DNA from 4 places in the Brucella sp. NBRC 12953 genome. Region 3 is predicted to be linked to each of the others. Evidence: predicted binding sites of a transcription regulator. Region 3 holds the regulator's gene; each other region holds the start of a gene.

Region 1 (4,642 bases), 210 kb from region 3:
TCAGGCTGATTACATCGAGGAAACCGGCATTAAAACGCTGAAAATCAAGCATAACAATGTGCTTGGTTATTTCATCGAAGTCACAGCTAATAATTCAGGCACCATGACCGATACGGTTGAAGCGAAGGGCCGCTTCATCCATCGTCAGACCATGGCCAATGCCATGCGTTTCACCACCACGGAACTGGCAGAGCTGGAAAGCAAGATCGCCAATGCAGCCGACCGTGCGCTCTCCATTGAGCTGGCAATCTTTGAAGAACTGACTGCGGAAGCGGTCAGCCATGCCGATAGTATTCGTGCGGCGGCTGTAGCCCTTTCGGTATTCGACGTTTCAGCTTCGCTGGCAGTTCTTGCGGAAGAGCAGGGCTATTGCCGTCCGCTGGTTGATGACAGCTTGTCTTTCAACATCGTCGCTGGCCGTCATCCGGTGGTTGAGCAGGCATTGCGTCGGCAGGCGGCCAATCCGTTTGTGGCCAATGATTGCGATCTCTCACCGCAAAAGGACGGTGGAAATGGTGCGATCTGGTTGCTGACCGGCCCGAATATGGGCGGTAAATCGACCTTCTTGCGCCAAAATGCGCTGATCGCGATCATGGCGCAGATGGGTTCGTTTGTGCCAGCGGGCTCCGCACAAATCGGTGTTGTGGACAGGCTGTTCAGCCGTGTTGGCGCGTCGGATGATCTGGCACGGGGCCGTTCGACCTTCATGGTGGAAATGGTTGAAACTGCCGCCATTCTTAATCAGGCGGGTGAGCGTTCGCTGGTCATTCTCGATGAAATTGGTCGTGGCACGGCAACCTTTGACGGGCTTTCGATTGCCTGGGCGGCAGTGGAATATCTGCATGAGAAGAACCGCTGTCGCGCACTCTTTGCGACCCACTTCCATGAAATGACGGCACTCTCTGAAAAGCTGGACCGGCTGTTCAACGTCACCATGCGGGTCAAGGAATGGGACAATGATGTCGTCTTCCTGCATGAAGTGGCAAAGGGGGCAGCTGATCGCTCATATGGCGTGCAGGTTGCACGCCTTGCCGGTCTGCCGGAAGCTGTCGTCAACCGTGCGCGCGATGTGCTGCATCAGCTGGAAGCCGGTGAAACCTCTGGTAAGGCCGACAAGCTGATTGATGATCTGCCGTTGTTTTCCGTTGTGTTGCAACAGGAAAAGCCCAAGCCACAGGCTGCCGCAAAGGATAGCGAATTGGCAAAGGCTGTGGCAGCGATCAGCCCCGATGAGCTGACGCCGCGTGAAGCGCTTGAACTGGTTTATAAGCTGAAGGAATTGGCTGGCAGGGCGTGAAATTAGAAAAGGCGAAGCTGAGCTTCGCCTTTTATTTTATACAAACCTGTTAGCGTCCGCGCCATAATACGTAATGTAACGGCTGGAAATGCGCTCAATCGGCAGGATGATGAAAACATCCGTCGTGCCGAAAGCTTCATCGATCACTGCGCCATCACCAATCATGGCACCAAGGCGCAAATAACCCTTCACCAGTGGCGGCATTGAGAACAACGCAACCTTGGTGTTGATCGCTTCCTTCGGCATCAGATCCATAGGCTGATAGCGATGTGGCAGCGCGCGCACATCCCAGTCAGGCGTTGCACGGCAGTTCTGATGCAGGAACGACAGTCCCAGCGCATGTGCGGCTGGCACGGCACCATGGAACGATGCACAGCCAAACATCACGTCAATCGAATGACGACGGCAATAAGCCCATGCACCCTGCCACAGCAGCTCGACCGTGCGCTTGGAGCGATATTCAGCCTTCACACAGGAACGGCCAAGCTCAAGAAGTTTGAGGTTTGGGCGCGAAAGTGCGAGACGCTGCACATCATATTCGTCTGCTGAATAGAAACCGAGTGCCTTTTCGGCCTGATCACTACGCATCAAGCGATAGGTGCCGACGATCTGCTGATGTTCAGGCACGGGCAATGCAGTATCATAAACGAGAAGATGGTCGCAGATGGCGTCGAAACGGTCGGCGTCTCTTAATTCAACTTCTTCGATGGTTTCCTTGCGGGCACCCATTTCTTCGAAGAAGACGCGAAAGCGCAATTCCTGCGCCGCTTCGATTGCGTCGCGGGAGTTTGCTAGTCTTACTTCCAGCGATCCGATGCGTCCCAGAATGATAGGGTCGCTTCCAGATGCGAAAAGCGATGGTTGTGCTTCTATGCCCGACATGATCGTATCATCAATGATTTGCTGGTCCATTCCAAGCAGTACTGACATGATGATTCGCTCCTGATCCTGTTGTTCACGCAATCCTGAACGGTGTGCTTGCTGGTATTTCAGCAAATTCTAACCGTTTCCGCTTTTTCCACGGCCTGGTTGCGTGGACATGACGTCCATTCTAACCGAAGCAGTACAGATTCAGTGCTACGCGACGATGACAGAACCGTGTCACCAATGTGTCAATTCAGGCTGTCGAACCTTATCCCCTTAAAATCGCTTTTAAATTCTCGGCTACAAATTATGCGAAAGGCCGAAACTGTTCAAGCCGCCTATCGGCGAGCATGAAATAGGGACGGCTTCGACGCGCATCCCAATAATGATTGGCGATTTAGCGCGCCGCCTTCTTCTCGCGCCGCCAGCCAAGAAACTCTTCCAGAATGATTAGCGCCGCTCCGATGGTGATAAACGTGTCGGCGAGATTGAAGACCGCAAACGACCATGTCGGCAGGTGGAAAAGGATATAATCGACCACATAGCCATGCATCACGCGATCAATCAGATTGCCGATGGCACCACCCACGACAAGCGCAAAACCATAGCGGGCGAAGACGCGATTGGCCGGATTGGTCCACCAGAGGTACAGCACGAAAAGAATAACGGCAGCGGTGATTGCGACCAGTCCCCAATCGTGCAGCCATGCCAACATCGAAAAAGCGATGCCTTCATTATGCGTGCGGAAGAGTGCCAGGAAGGGCAACAGATCAATCTGCTGCCCGTAGCCCATGCGGGTTTCGACCAGATATTTAACGCCCTGATCGATCAGGACTGCGATAATGACAACGAGAAACGACGACAAAACCGCATGACGCTTCATCCGCTGGACCTTTCATCGAGAGTGAGTGCCTCGCGGCGGATTTCATAAAGCATGACACCGGTGGCAATCGCCAGATTAAGCGAATCCGCACGGCCTGCCTGCGGGATGCGTGCGAGCTTGTCGCAGCTTTCAGCAAGCGTTTCCGGCAGACCCTGCTGCTCATTGCCCATCATCAGAATGACCGGCTTTTTGGCGTAAGGGATCGTGCGATAGTCGACAGCGCCTTTGAGATGCGTGCCAACGAGAAGACCCGAAAAGCCTTTGCGCCAGTTTAGAAACTCGGTTTCCGTTGTCTTATAGAGCGGCATCGAGAACACCGAGCCCATGGTGGCGCGCACAGTTTCCAGCGAATAAGGATCGGTGGTGTCGCCGATCAGGATGATGCCCTTGGCGCCAACTGCATCGGCGGTGCGGATAACAGTGCCGAGATTGCCGGGATCACGCACACGATCAAGCGCTATGTAAACATCGTTGCCTTTTGGCTTGAGGTTTGCAAGCTGCTGATACTGCTGCTCGAAAACGCCAACCACCATCTGCGGATTATCGCGGCGGGTGATCGCAGCCATGATCTTTTCGGTCACTTCCAGCACCAGTCCGCCCTTAGCGAAGGTGCGTGCTGCAACCTGCTCGACCATCTTGTTGCCTTTACCGGATTTGGCAAACACAAGCGTCTTGATGCGCCAGTCCTGTTCAAAGGCATCGATGACGAGCTTTAGGCCTTCTGCCAGAAACACGCCCTGCTGATCGCGGAATTTTTTCAGCGCCAGCGAGCGCAAATCTTTGACAATCGGATTGGTGAGGCTGGTGACTTCTTTCACCTGGCCCACGCGTGATCCGGTCTGATTATTGCCGCTTCTGGAGAAATCGTCGTTTCGGCTCATTTTGCTACCCAGCGGCTGAACATGGATGTGGAAAGTGCGCGTTGGCTCGCACGTTCGCGAAGAATAAGTTCGCCCGATTCGACTGTTCCGCCAAGACCGGTGAAACGGTCGCGCACCAGCTCGTGAATGGCGAAGAAGGAAGCGCGGATCGAATAGGCGGTCAGAATGACGGCCAGCGCGTTTGGCGTGAGAATGGAACGACAGGTATCGACCATTGCAGGCAGATGTTCGAACAACTGCCAGACTTCGCCGTTCGGACCACGACCATAGGCTGGCGGATCAAGCAGGATGATGTCGTAGAAGCTGCCGCGGCGTTCTTCGCGCTGCACAAACTTCATAGCGTCTTCGCAGATCCAGCGGATCGGCTTGTCGGAAAGATCGGCCATCTCCTGATTTTCGCGTGCCCAGACGATCGCCTTTTTGGAAGCGTCAACATGGGTGACTTCGGCACCAGCGCGTGCTGCAACGAGCGATGCAACGCCGGTATAACCAAACAGATTGAGCACTTTCACCGTGCGGCCCGACTTGGCGGCATCGCGGATCAGATTGTCCATATAGGACCAGTGCGCGGCCTGTTCCGGGAATACGCCAACATGGCGGAACGACGTGAAGCGGCCATGAAACGATATGCCGTCATGCCGCATAGGCCATGTTTCACCCAGAGTGTCACCAAGCGGCAGTTTCGGGAATGCCCAGCGTCCCATGCCTTCTTCATCG
Region 2 (4,642 bases), on a different contig from region 3:
AAAGGCCAAGCGTAATCAGAAGCGAAGAATTGTTCAGATAAGCAAAAACGTTCCGCATGCGCATAATTTTCATTATACGCAGCGGAACGTCAAATGCAAAATCAGAAATAAGATTAGCCCTGACGTGCCTTGAAGCGCGGAGCAGTCTTATTGATGATGTAAACGCGGCCCTTGCGGCGAACGAGCTGGCAGTCACGATGACGGGCCTTGAGCGCCTTGAGCGAATTCTTGATCTTCATGTCAATCACCGGTCTTGGTTGGCCCATCGACATGACATGTCTCGGGGCTTCATAAAAACAGGCGCCCAAGGCGCCAATTGGTTACAGGCAGTATTCCTGCCCGAAGGGTTGGCCGAAATACACAATATTCCAGCCAAATGTCAACTCCTGCGCCGCAGATTCACGAAGTCAGGTTCGGAAAATCTTGGCCTCAGGGACTGTTCACGGAAGAATCTGACAGATTCCTCCGTGAAGTTTAGTTTGCACGGGGCTTTATACGGGTTACGTGACCCATCTTGCGGCCTGGGCGCGCTTCTTTCTTACCGTAGAGATGCAGCACAGCATTCGATTCTGCGAGAATCGCTGGCACCTTTTCGACGTCATCGCCAATCAGATTCTCCATCACACAATCCGAATGGCGCACGGTGTCACCCAGCGGGAGGCTTGCAACGGCGCGAATGTGCTGCTCGAACTGCGAGATCGCGCAAGCGGCTTCCGTCCAGTGGCCGGAATTGTGAACGCGTGGTGCAAATTCATTGGCAAGCAGTGTGCCATCTGCGAGGACGAAGAATTCGAGACCAAGCACACCGACATAATCAAGCGCATGCAGGAGCTTCTCAGCGGCCTTGCTCGCAGCTTCTGCTGTCTGAGCCGAGATGGCGGCTGGAACCGTTGAGGTTGCGAGAATGCCGTCCTTATGAACGTTTTCCGCAATATCGAAGATTGCTACATTGCCGTCGCGATCACGGGCTGCAATGACCGAGACTTCGCGCTCGAATGCGACAAAGCCTTCGAGAATTGCCGGTGCGTGCTTGATTGTCTCAAGTGCTGCATGCGCTTCATTCTCATCAAGCGACGTCAGGCGAACCTGCCCTTTGCCATCATAGCCGAGACGGCGGGTTTTCAGAATGCCGCGTTCTCCCAAAGCACCGAGCCCTGCAATGAGCGTTTCCTCATCATCGACAAGGCGCCAGGGCGCAGTCTCAATACCGCTTTCATTGAGGAACTGCTTCTCGGTGAAGCGATCCTGCGAGATTTCAAGCGCTGCCGGTGGTGGGAAAACGAGCGCCGATTCTGCAAGCTTGTCTGCGGCCGATACCGGCACGTTCTCGAATTCATAGGTGATAACGTCGGAGGCCGCTGCAAGCTCAGCAAGAGCAGTGGGATCATCATAGGCTGCAATGATCTGGCGATTTGCCACCTGAGCCGCCGGGCAATCTGCCTGTGGCTCCAGAATGATCGTCTCATAGCCAAGGCGTGCGGCTGCCATGGCCAGCATACGACCCAACTGGCCGCCGCCGATAATGCCGATCGTTGATCCAGCCTTCAGTGCGGAATTTGCCATATCAGACCTCGTCCGATGGGCGTTCAGCGACGCTTTCGGTTTGCGCTGTGCGCCATTCGTCAAGACGGGCAGCAAGTGCATCGTCGTAAAGTGCGAGAACGGCTGCTGCAAGCAGAGCAGCATTGACGGCACCGGCGCGACCGATAGCGAGCGTGCCGACCGGAATGCCTGCTGGCATTTGCACAATCGAAAGGAGCGAGTCCTGTCCGGAAAGTGCTTTTGACTGCACGGGCACACCAAAGACCGGAAGAGGGGTCATGGCTGCAGCCATGCCGGGAAGGTGAGCCGCGCCGCCAGCACCGGCGATCACGACCTTGAAGCCCTCGGCCTTTGCACCTTTGGCGAAAGCGACGAGGCGGTCTGGTGTGCGATGCGCAGAGACGATGCGGGCGTCAAAGGAAATGCCGAGAGCCTCCAGTGTGTCTGCTGCATGACGCATGGTTTCCCAATCGGACTGGCTGCCCATGATGATGGCGACGTCTGCACTCACGCTCATTGATCCTTCCTGCTCCGCTTCAATCGTTCGGTGGTTGGTATATTGAAAAACAAAGCCGGGCGAACCCCGGCTGTAAAACGTCTTTTGTCAGATGCTCAGGCGATGATGTCAGGGATGACCTGATCTTCCATTTCCTGCAGCTTATCCTTGATAGCGAGTTTTTTCTTTTTCATGCGCTGAATGCGCAGCTGATCGCAGCCCACCTGCATCATGGCGTTTATGGCTGCATCGAAATCCGCGTGTTCCTGTTTCAGACGTGCTACGGCCAATCTGATTTCGGCCTGTTCCTGATCGGACATGCGGTTTGCCCCGTATTGTTCCAGAATGATATTACGGGCCGCACCAGATTGGGGCAGACCCGTTTCGAGCGAAGCCTTTATCACATTTTTCGTGATTGGAAAATGCTACCAAAACAAATTCGACTTTCCACCAAACTCATGCCACAGTGTCATTGTTCTGTCATGAACAACGGTTGCCGGAAGTTTCGACTGACAAACTGTTGAATGGCAGCCGGGACTGCGTAATTGGCCCGGATAACAGGAGGTGTACCGGGCGTTTGCGCAGGTGAGAGCGGATGGAGCCATTCTGTTGGCAAAACTGCTACATGGCTCTGTCCTTTGGGTAATCATTCAAAGGAGAATTGATGATGGCTATCGAGTCCCATCTTGCCACGCTTGAACAGAAGCACGGCGCTTTGGAAGAGGAAATCTCCGAGGCTTTAGCGTCACCGGCAATTGATGACCTGCATGTTACTTCTCTCAAGCGCAAGAAACTCGTTCTCAAGGAGCAGATCGAGAAACTTAAAACTCAGGTGACACGACATTAAACACAGGAGTTTTAAACGGTATTTCAATCGCCGTTGGTGATGATCAACAGGATGGTACTGTTACTGATATTGGCGGCTGTGCAACAGCCGCCGCACATCAGCTTTTAAAATCAAATGATTTTGCAAAGGTGCTCACCATAGAGCATTTCCTGTTTTTATCGCATTATCCCACGCAAAACCGCTTCGCAATTTTGCCGAAAATGCTTTAAAAGACACCGAAGAAAGCAGCGAATATTCGCTGCTTTTTTGTTGTCTATCTGAAGCGGGTGCTCAGCCCTCCGCTTCAGCCCTTGGATCAAGGTTCATGGCTTCAGGAGTTGCACTTTTCACAGACGGCATACTCTTGAACTGTTCCTTTTCAGCCTTTGGCACGGATGCCCTCTTGCGTGAGCGGAACAGCGCATAGGCTGTGATGGAAATATGCGAGAGCGCTGTGATGGCAAACAGCCCCGATGGCCAGAAGATATCCATGGCAGCGGCTGCAAGCAGCGGCCCCAGCATCGTGCCGAAGCCATAAAGCAGCAGCAAGCCGCTCGATACTTTCACAAAGCTTTCCGCCGAGGCATGGTCGTTTGCGTGGGCGACGGCAACCGGGTAAAGCGCATAGGCCAGTGCGCCATAGCAGCCGGTCATAATGATGATGACCTTGCCATTGGACGGGCCGATAATGAAGGCCATAAGACCGACAAAGGCTGCGAGAGAAGCTACACCGGCCAGAACATAACGCCGGTCTATCAGGTCGGAAATTCGCCCGACCGGGATTTGCATCAAGGCACCAGCTGCGATGGTTACGCTGACCATAAGCGCGATTTCGGTGGTTGAAATGCCCGATTTTGCGCCGAAAACAGCGCCAAGTGTACCCCAGGCACCATTCGCTATGCCGATCAGGATGCAGCCGACGAAGGCGGCAGGTGAATTGCGGTAGAGCGCCTTGAGATCAAGCTGTACTTCGGTCAGCGGTTTTGGGCTTACCGCTGTCGACATGGCGGTGGGGATCAGTGCCAGGCAGAAAAGAATGCCGGTGATCATGAACAGATGATCACTCCTGATATCGCCATTTGCCACCATCATCTGGCCGCTCATGGTGGCACCATAGTTGACCATCATATAGAGGCCGAAAATCTTGCCGCGGGACTCATTGGTGGCGCGCTCGTTCAGCCAGCTTTCGATCACCATGAAAGCGCCTGCCATCGAGAAGCCGGTGAAGGTTCGCAGAATGATCCATGAGATTGCATCGATATAGATGCCTGACAAAAGAGCGATGATGGCGGCGGAAGCTGCAAAACAGCCAAAAGCGCGGACATGGCCGACACGTCGCACCAGGCGCGGGGCGAAAATGCAGCCAGCGACAAAACCGCCCGCCCATGTCGTGCCCAGCATACCAAGTGAAGCAACGGAGAAGCCTTCAAGTCCGCCGCGCAGGGGCAGCAGCAGGCCATGCAGGCCAGAGGCCATCAAGAGAAAGGCTGTGCCGCAAAGCAGCGCCAGAACCTGAATGTAAATACGCAATATTACGTTCCCGGAATTTCATGAAGCCGTATTGAAGTGGCTTTGATTTATCGCTGATACTGAGGCGAAAACGTGCCGCCTCAGCGGAAAAGAGCTTCTGCAGCCGCGCGGCTGTCGCCCTTTCGGAGCCTTTCTGCTTTCAGACGTTCGATTTCGGATTGTAGCAAAGCGATACGCTGGTCGATTTCGATCACCGACAGCAGAGACAGCTCATCCTCGCTGAGAACGACGCTTTCACGTGGCTTTTT
Region 3 (4,642 bases):
GCAATTGCGTGAGGTTGGCCGTTTCTTCTCTGACGGTGTTCGCGTTCAGCTTCGCCAGATGGTGATGGATAATCCATCGCTTATCGGGACTACGCAGACGGTTCCGGTTCTTGCTGCTGCTGATATTGATTCTGCTTATAAGGGCCAGATCGATCTGTCGGTTGCCGAGGCAAACCGTAAGGTTTCTGACCGCCAGGTCGCCTGGATTAAGACGCTGACCGATGAAGGCATGATGAGCGAGGCTTTTAACTGGGGTCTGTTCACCAATGGTGCGTCCAGCCGTCCTGAAACCTCTGGTCTGGGTGTCGCGCTGGTCGGTTCCTTCTACATGATGCTGATTGTGTTGGTTCTTGCACTGCCTATCGGTGTCGCTGCTTCGATCTATCTTGAGGAATTTGCGAAGAAGAACCGCCTTACCGATCTGATCGAAGTCAACATCAACAATCTGGCTGCTGTGCCATCGATTGTGTTCGGTCTGCTTGGTCTTGCAGTCTTCATCAACTTCTTCAACCTGCCGCGTTCAGCCTCCATTGTTGGTGGTCTGGTGCTGACATTGATGACATTGCCAACCATCATCATCGCAACACGTTCGGCACTTCGCGCTGTACCACCATCGATCCGTGCGGCGGCTTTGGGGCTAGGTGCTTCGAAGACGCAGATGGTTTTCCATCATGTGCTGCCGCTCGCGGCACCTGGTATTCTGACCGGAACGATTATCGGTCTGGCTCAGGCTCTTGGTGAAACTGCACCGCTGCTGCTGATCGGTATGGTGGCCTTCGTTGCCAATATGCCGACAACCCCGATGGACCCTGCAACTGCTCTGCCTGTGCAGATTTTCATGTGGGCCAATGAAGCCGAGCGTGCCTTTGTAGAACGGACATCAGGCGCTATTATCGTCCTGCTCCTGTTCCTAGCAGTAATGAATATTGCAGCAATTATTCTGCGCCGCCGCTTTGAGCGCCGCTGGTAAACGGGAGAGAAATGATGAATCTCATGACTGAACGATCTCTCGAAAAAGCCGTAGGAGAAAAGATGAACACCAACGCCCCCTCCGTTAAGATGCGCGGTGACAAGGTCTGCGTGTTTTATGGCGAGAAGCAGGCTCTGTTCGAAGTCGATCTGGAAGTTCCGGAAAAGATGGTCACAGCGCTGATCGGTCCTTCGGGTTGCGGCAAGTCTACCTTCCTGCGTTCGCTTAACCGCATGAACGACACCATCGAAGGTTGCCGCATCGCGGGCAAGATCACGCTCGACAACGAAGACATATACGATCCGAAGATCGACGTTGTTGAATTGCGCGCTCGCGTTGGCATGGTGTTCCAGAAGCCAAATCCGTTTCCGAAGTCGATCTTTGAAAACGTCGCCTATGGCCCACGTATTCACGGCCTTGCCCGCAACAAGACCGATCTCGAAGAAATCGTTGTCACCAGCTTGCAGAAGGCCAGCCTCTTTGAAGAGGTCAAGGATCGTCTGCATGATGCCGGCACCGGTCTTTCCGGTGGTCAGCAGCAGCGTCTGTGCATCGCGCGCGCTATTGCCGTCAGCCCTGAAGTGATCTTGATGGATGAGCCTTGCTCGGCACTCGATCCGATCGCGACCGCCAAGGTTGAAGAGCTGATCGACGAACTGCGCCAGAACTATACCATCGTCATCGTTACACACTCCATGCAGCAGGCCGCACGCGTTTCGCAGCGTACTGCCATGTTCCATCTGGGCAATCTGGTGGAAGTGGGCGATACGGACGTGATGTTCACGGCACCGACCGAAAAGCGCACGCAGGACTACATCACCGGTCGCTTTGGCTAATTAATTGGAACGGGAGCGGCGGCTGGTTTGAAAACAAAGCTGTTTGGCTTCCCCGCAATTTACATTGAGGTCTATTATGGCGTCTCAGCATACTGTTAGCGCTTACGACGAAGAACTGCAGTTCCTCACGCATAAGATCGCCGAGATGGGCGGTCATGCAGAGCGCATGGTCGAGCAGTCCGTTGCAGCGATTGTCAATGCCGACAATGCACTTGCCCAGCGTGTTATCTCCGACGATCTCATCCTCGATGCAAGTGAGCGCGAGATTGATGATAAGGCCGTGATGATTATCGCCAAGCGCCAGCCAATGGCTGTCGATCTGCGTGAAATCATCGGCTCGATCCGCATCTCTGCCGATCTGGAGCGCGTTGGCGATCTTGGCAAAAATATTGCCAAGCGCGTTGCTGCAGTTTCGGAATCTCGCCAGCCGGTCAAGCTCTATCGCGGCCTTGAAACCTTGGCTGAGCTGGCTCTCACCCAGCTCAAGGACGTGCTCGATGCCTATGCAACGCGCTCGGTACAGCAGATCAACGTCGTTCGCGACCGCGATGACGAAATTGACTCGATGTACACTTCGCTGTTCCGCGAGTTGTTGACCTACATGATGGAAGATCCGCGCAATATTTCCGCCTGCACGCATCTTCTGTTTTGCGCAAAGAACATCGAGCGCATTGGCGATCACGCAACCAACATTGCTGAGACGGTCTATTACATCGTGACCGGTCTGCAAATGCCTGCGGAGCGCCCAAAAGAAGACCTGAGCCACGGTATCGTCGTGGACGAGGCGCGTAAATCCTAAGAATATCTGGCACCGCATTCGTGCGGTCCAGATGCCTGCATGAATATGAAAAACGCGACGGCACGCGGTCGATCGGGGGCTTGTATCTTCCGCTGCCTCAAGCGCATCCCAAAAAGTGCGAAGCGATTTTGGGAAGTATATGCGATAAAAACAAGTGCTTAGAGCATGATCCAATTTAGTCGGATCACAGGCGCTCTAAATTTTGGATAGGAAATACTGGATGTCACAGGCACCCAAGATTGCTGTGGTTGAAGACGAAGAAGCCCTGAGTGTACTCCTGCGTTATAACCTCGAAGCCGAGGGGTATCAGGTTGATGCGATGCTGCGCGGCGATGAAGCCGAAATCGCACTTCGTGAAAATGTGCCGGATCTTCTTATTCTGGACTGGATGCTCCCTGGTGTCTCCGGGATCGAGCTGTGCCGCCGTCTGCGCCAGTGGCCGGAAACAGAGCGTCTGCCGATCATCATGTTGACCGCACGCGGTGAAGAAAGCGAACGCGTTCGTGGCCTGAGCGTGGGTGCCGATGATTATGTCGTCAAACCTTTTTCGACACCGGAATTGCTGGCTCGCGTCAAAGCCATGCTCCGTCGCGCCAATCCGAGTGTGCTGTCGCATGTGCTGAAAGTCGGCGATCTTGTTCTCGACCGCCAGCAGCATCGCGTCTATCGCAAGGAAAAGGAAGTCCGTCTCGGACCGACAGAATTCCGCCTGCTCGAATATTTCATGATGTCACCGGGCCGTGTCTTTTCGCGTAGTCAGCTACTCGATGGCGTCTGGGGGCCAGACATTTATGTCGATGATAGAACAGTTGACGTGCATGTCGGACGTCTTCGCAAGGCGATCAACGTTGGTCGCGCGCTTGATCCTATCCGCACGGTACGCGGTGCTGGATACTCATTCGGATAACCAAATCTCGATTTGCAGAACCCTATACAAGCGGCTCGTTGCTGAAAATGCGACGGGCCGTTTTGCATAATGGGCAAGAACGTTGCGACTCAGTTCCGACCTTCCGATTCGGAATTCAATATCCACAACGTACCAAAACGGCCAGTATCACACGATGTTACAATGATCGTGACAAAGTTGAAGATCCGGCGAAATCGAGGTCAAAAGCAGCATCGAAAAAGCTTAAAAAGACGCTTGCGTAAAATCTTGAAACATCGGCGAAATAAGGCAGTGATGTGGCCTGTATTTCAGCAAATTGAATCGCGTTAAATCAATAACTTATAAGATTTGCTAAATTACGTTAAGGATTTGTTAATAAATTTAAGGGGTTTGTGGGGAAAATTAAGCTCTGGATTCGGGTTCAATCTGCCTCTGTTTTGGAGGTGTCGTGACTTTTGGAATTTGACCATTCGCCTTTTTTTGGCCTAAAAATTCTAAAACCTTGAATGCAATGAGTGACAGCAGAACGTTTATTTTATGATTTTCGTTCTATTTGGCTGGAGCGCCGGGCATCTTAGAAGGATGTGCAAAGGCTGCTCTGTTAGTTCAAATCTGCTGCATAGTTTTATGCGGTGGCACCACAGCCAGGTTTCAAACGCCTTTTGCGGGGCGGAGGCCAGGTTGGATCAGTTAAGGGTCCTAACTATGAGACTGAGCCGTTGACGCGCGCTTCGAAATGGAAATTGCCCGCTATTCTCGGGCTGCTGGTTGCGCCATTTTTGGTGACGGGTTGCACGACGACCAGTGGCACGACCAAAACCAAAACCGAAAAGACGGCGGCGGCTAGCCACGTCAAGACAGTCAATGGCGTCAAGACTTTCACATACACCGCCAAAGACCGCGAATGCCTCGAACGTGCGATGTTCTTCGAATCCAACCGTTCAAGCCCCGATGGTCTGATGGCCGTTGGTACGGTCGTGATGAACCGCCTCGCTTCGGGTAGCTATCCGGATACGATCTGCGGCGTTGTTGGTCAGAAGAACCAGTTTGCGCCCGGCGTTCTGACACGCAAGATGAATTCAAAGGCTATGCCTGACGTTCAGGCAACAGCCGATGCTGTTCTTAAGGGCAAGCGTCATCCTTCACTTAAG
Region 4 (4,642 bases), on a different contig from region 3:
TCGGGCTGCAAATCATGGTTGGCTGCATGGTTGGTACATCGCTTGGCATGGCGCCTGCCGTTTTGCTTGCGCAGAAAGCCGATGTCGTTGATCTGGACGGTCCGCTGTTATTGGCACACGACCGTGATCCGGGACTGCGCTATGACGGGGCATTGGTTTATCCGCCAGAGGCGACTGTCTGGGGTTGATTCTCGGTTCTGCTGAAAGATTTTGCGACACTCTTCGTTGACGACAGAACGTTTTCGAAGATGTCCGCACAGGCTTCCCATGTGAAAGGCTTGAGCACTTCAGCGGGATCAAAGGCTGGCATTTCAAGTGCCGCAATGCATGCTTCATGCAAATCTTCGGACAAAACCCCCGCTCCTGTTGCGCCCACAACATCGGATGATCCCGGTACGGGAAATGCCGCCACAGGCAGGCCCGACGAAATGGCTTCCAGCAGAACGAGGCCAAACGTGTCGGTTCTGCTCGGAAACACAAACACATCCGCCGATGCATAGACACGCGCGAGGTCTTTGCCCTCTTTCTTGCCAATGAAAACGGCTTCAGGAAAACGGGTTTTCAAATCGTCGAGTGCCGGACCATCACCGACGATCAATTTCGTTCCCGGCAGTTTCAACTCCAGAAATGCTGGCAGGTTCTTTTCTGTAGCGACGCGTCCGACGCAGATAAAGACCGGCTGCGGCAGGTCCCTTTTAACATCGTCGCGTGGATGAAAAAGCGTGCGATCAACACCGCGGGTCCAAAGCTCCAGCCCTGTAAAACCACGTCCATGCAAATCGTCGAGGATTGATTGGGTTGGAACAAGTGTATGAGACGCCGCATTATGAAAACGGCGCAAGAACGCATAAGTCCACTTTGGCGGAATTGGAAACCTGTCCTGAAGATATTCAGGAAAGCGGGTGTGAAAGCTTGTTGTAAAGCTCCAACCCATTTTAAGACATGCACGCCGCGCCATGAAGCCCAGCGGACCTTCGGTGGCTATATGCACATAGTCCGGCTGCAATTTCACGAGCCGTCGGCGGAAGGCTGATGGGGTCGTCATGGCCAGACGAATTTCGGGATATGTCGGACAAGGTACCGAACGGTAATCCTGTGGAGAGATGACAATCACCTCATAGCCACGTTCGGTCATCAGTTCACAGCATTTCGCCAGCGTTCTCACAACGCCATTTACTTGTGGATGCCAGGCGTCTGTTACGATGACCAGTTTCTTCATCTGCTGCCATTCACCGCTTTTCGGGCTGCTCTCGGAAGCCTGATTATTCTTCCACCTGGATTTGCGTCTTGCACGGCAGGGAGTGATGGTTTCTGGCCCAGACGTTCAGTCCATTCGAGCAACTCCATGCGTCCATCGAAATGCTCGACAACCGCTGTGCAGCTTTCTACCCAATCGCCGGTGTTGATATATTCAACGCCGTTCATCTTCTCGATGGTCGCATGATGGATGTGACCGCAGATAACGCCATCGACGCCGATGCGTTGTGCTTCTTCTGAAACCACGTCTTCAAACTTGCCGATGAAGTTGACCGCTTTCTTGACGCGGAATTTAGCCCAAGCGGAAAACGACCAGTAACGCAGACCAAACATTGCACGCACGCGGCTCATGATCGTGTTGATCCAGATGGCCGTATCGTAAGCCCAGTCACCGAGATAGGCGATGAAACGAGCATTGCGCACCACAACATCGAACTGATCGCCGTGAATGACGAGGAATTTACGTCCGTCCGCCGCTTCATGAATAGCGCGGTTCATCACTTCGATGCCGCCAAAATGCGTACCCTGAAAATTGCGCAGGAACTCATCGTGGTTGCCGGCAATATAAATGATTGTCGCGCCCTTGCGGCTTTTGCGCAGAAGCTTCTGCACAACATCGTTGTGCTCCTGTGGCCAATGCCAGTTGCGTCGCAGACGCCAGCCATCAACGATATCACCAACCAGATAGATCGTTTCAGCATCATGGCAACGCAGGAAGTCCAGCAAAAGTTCGGCCTGAGCCGCTTTGGAGCCAAGATGCACGTCAGAAATAAACAGAGTGCGGTATTTCTTTGACTCAGTCTGTTCATCGCTCATTTGGTTGTCCTTCCGATGGCAACCCGGATTTGAGCGCAGAAAACCCGATTCATGTCACAGACATATGACGGTCAAAAAAGAGACGCAAAGCCAATAACTTCGCGTCTCTCAAACAAAATTTTCAGTATATCTGAATGTTTATCTCAGGGGCTGAGATCAAATATGTCGATGCAAAACTAAGTGACTGTATCAAGCTTGGGACCAACATAGATCGACTGTGGACGAATAAGTTTGTTCTCTTTTATTTGTTCACGGCAGTGTGCAACCCAACCCAATGTTCGCCCCATGGCAAATACGGAGGTGAAAGCTGCGCGAGGGATATCAAGCTGTTCAAGCAGTAAAGCCGTGTAAAATTCGACATTGGTTGACAGCATTCGTTCCGGCTTATGCTTATTCAGAACAGCGATTGCTGCAGTTTCCACCGCTTCAGCCAAATGCAGCCTGTCTTTGTTAGCGTTTTTGCTCTCTATAATGCGATGAAGCGCGGCTTTGATTACAACGGCCCGGGGATCACGAATGCGGTAAATCCGATGACCAAACCCCATTAAACGCTCACCTTCGGAAACAGCCCTATCCAGCCAAACTTCTGCATTCTTGGCATTTCCAATCGCGTCCAACATATCAAGCACAGGAGCAGGTGCTCCGCCGTGAAGTGGGCCTTTCAAAGCGCCGATTGCGGCCAGAATTGATGACGTCATCCCCGCCTGTGTCGAAGCAACCACACGGGCAGCGAAGGTCGATGCATTCAAACCGTGATCAGAAACAGATACGAGGTAGCTATTGAGGGCCTGAACATCAATTTCCTCCGGCATCCTGACATTCATCATACGTAGAAAGTCGACGCTATGCGGAAGAGAAGGATCGGGAGACAGCATCTGTCGTCCACGTTTCATACGCATAATGGCAGGAGTGAAAACAGCCGGAGCTGCAACCATATAAAGAGCGGCTGTAAGGTCATCTCCGTCGGGGATTCTGGCCATCAGCGCACGCACGACTTCTATCGGCGGCAGTTCAAGCAACACATCGTCTATTGCATCGGTGTGATGAAAAATCTGAGCACGAGCCTCACCGAGCGCACGCTGAAGTTCCTCTCCCTTGGGAAGGTCATCAAACAAGCCATCCCATAGAAGCTCAATACAATCCTCAAAACTGGTATGAGGAACAAGATTATCGAGCGATCGCCCACGAATGATGAGTTTTCCCGAAAGACCATCGACATCCGACAAAACGGTTTCGGCGACGACAATATTTTCAAGGCCACTGCGCATGACACATATATCCTAGTCTGTTTACTGAATTTTACTAAGTATAAGCCTCCAAAAATTAAACGAAACAGTGCTATATAGTTAGCTATTAAAGTAATTTCTTATATAAATTATCCCAGATAATGAGGGATACAAATTTTCAAAATCGAAGCGATATTCCCGGTAAAATTAAGGTCGCAATTATTTGAGTGGTAAAAAAGCGCGGAACAGGTGGACATTTCCGCGCGTCAACCAAAATCCGGTTGATTGCGACATTGGCTTGGTGGCATGTCTGTTGCCATAAAAGAAGCTGTTTCACTCGAAATACCATTCAACTGCGGAATAACTGCTTCTCGAAATCGGGCCTATAGTGATTTGATAGTTTGAGATAAGAACGATAATGGCTCAAAAGACGCAAATAAGCGTCCCTGCGCGGTTTCCTCCCCCAGCTGCGCGCATGAACCGGAAAGCGATGCGATAATGACGAATAAAAAGACCCCCTCCACTTCCACGCGTTCGGATTTTGACGAAGCGGCCCTGTTCTTCCACCGCTACCCGAAGCCGGGCAAGCTGGAAATTCAAGCCACCAAGCCGCTCGGAAATCAACGCGACCTTGCGCTTGCTTATTCGCCAGGCGTCGCCGCCCCCTGCCTCGCCATCCATGAAGATCCCGCTGCAGCTGCCGAATATACGGCGCGTGGCAATCTGGTCGCAGTTATTTCAAACGGCACCGCGGTTCTTGGCCTTGGCAATATCGGCGCACTTGCATCCAAGCCAGTGATGGAAGGCAAGGCCGTTCTCTTTAAGAAATTCGCGGATATCGATGTTTTCGACATTGAAGTCGATGCACATGAAATCAACCGTATCGTTGATGTTGTATCCGCACTCGAACCGACCTTTGGCGGTATCAACCTCGAAGACATCAAGGCACCTGAATGCTTTGAAGTTGAAGAGCAACTGCGCGCCAAAATGAATATTCCGGTCTTCCATGACGATCAGCATGGAACGGCAATTATTGTCGCCGCCGCAGTGCTCAATGGACTGGAATTGGCTGGAAAAGAAATTGGCACTGCCAAGATTGTAACTTCAGGCGCTGGTGCTGCGGCGCTTGCCTGTCTTAACCTGCTGGTTAATCTTGGCGCCAAGCGCGAAAACATCTTTGTCTGCGATATTGAAGGCGTGGTCTATGAAGGCCGCAATACGCTTATGGATCGCTGGAAGGAAGTGTACGCACAGAAGACCGACGCACGCGTGCTGGCCGATGTTATCGGCGGCGCAGACGTTTTCCTCGGCTTGTCGGCGGCTGGTGTTCTGAAGCCTGAGCT

The links. Region 3 encodes PhoB, which activates phosphate uptake and scavenging genes when phosphate is short. Its sites were predicted from a motif close to TGTCATNNANCTGTCAT; they were not measured.
Region 1: a site for PhoB is predicted at 2,397-2,413, ahead of olsB (l-ornithine N(alpha)-acyltransferase). Genes of this name have one in related genera too.
Region 2: a site for PhoB is predicted at 2,506-2,522, ahead of ABWV94_RS18540 (YdcH family protein). Genes of this name have one in related genera too.
Region 4: a site for PhoB is predicted at 2,127-2,143, ahead of ABWV94_RS02810 (UDP-2,3-diacylglucosamine diphosphatase). Genes of this name have one in related genera too.

Annotation. Positions count from the first base shown of each region.
Region 1 covers NZ_BAABSV010000002.1:259,060-263,701, reverse strand. Annotated here, with positions in the region: gene mutS (DNA mismatch repair protein MutS) at 1-1,297, shown strand, start outside; gene olsB (l-ornithine N(alpha)-acyltransferase) at 1,334-2,227, opposite strand; gene lspA (signal peptidase II) at 2,559-3,044, opposite strand; gene ABWV94_RS05170 (TrmH family RNA methyltransferase) at 3,041-3,925, opposite strand; gene ABWV94_RS05165 (RsmD family RNA methyltransferase) at 3,922-4,642, opposite strand, start outside.
Region 2 covers NZ_BAABSV010000008.1:115,284-119,925, forward strand. Annotated here, with positions in the region: gene ABWV94_RS18520 (tetratricopeptide repeat protein) at 1-76, opposite strand, end outside; gene ykgO (type B 50S ribosomal protein L36) at 114-239, opposite strand; gene ABWV94_RS18530 (5-(carboxyamino)imidazole ribonucleotide synthase) at 475-1,563, opposite strand; gene purE (5-(carboxyamino)imidazole ribonucleotide mutase) at 1,565-2,053, opposite strand; gene ABWV94_RS18540 (YdcH family protein) at 2,155-2,358, opposite strand; gene ABWV94_RS18545 (YdcH family protein) at 2,703-2,885, shown strand; gene ABWV94_RS18550 (MFS transporter) at 3,156-4,394, opposite strand; gene ABWV94_RS18555 (DUF1192 domain-containing protein) at 4,475-4,642, opposite strand, start outside.
Region 3 covers NZ_BAABSV010000002.1:471,858-476,499, reverse strand. Annotated here, with positions in the region: gene pstA (phosphate ABC transporter permease PstA) at 1-970, shown strand, start outside; gene pstB (phosphate ABC transporter ATP-binding protein PstB) at 1,033-1,806, shown strand; gene phoU (phosphate signaling complex protein PhoU) at 1,883-2,605, shown strand; gene phoB (phosphate regulon transcriptional regulator PhoB) at 2,826-3,512, shown strand; gene ABWV94_RS06120 (cell wall hydrolase) at 4,211-4,642, shown strand, end outside.
Region 4 covers NZ_BAABSV010000001.1:565,707-570,348, reverse strand. Annotated here, with positions in the region: gene dgcA (N-acetyl-D-Glu racemase DgcA) at 1-188, shown strand, start outside; gene ABWV94_RS02815 (glycosyltransferase family 4 protein) at 158-1,219, opposite strand; gene ABWV94_RS02810 (UDP-2,3-diacylglucosamine diphosphatase) at 1,216-2,073, opposite strand; gene ABWV94_RS02805 (citrate synthase/methylcitrate synthase) at 2,250-3,341, opposite strand; gene ABWV94_RS02800 (NADP-dependent malic enzyme) at 3,798-4,642, shown strand, end outside.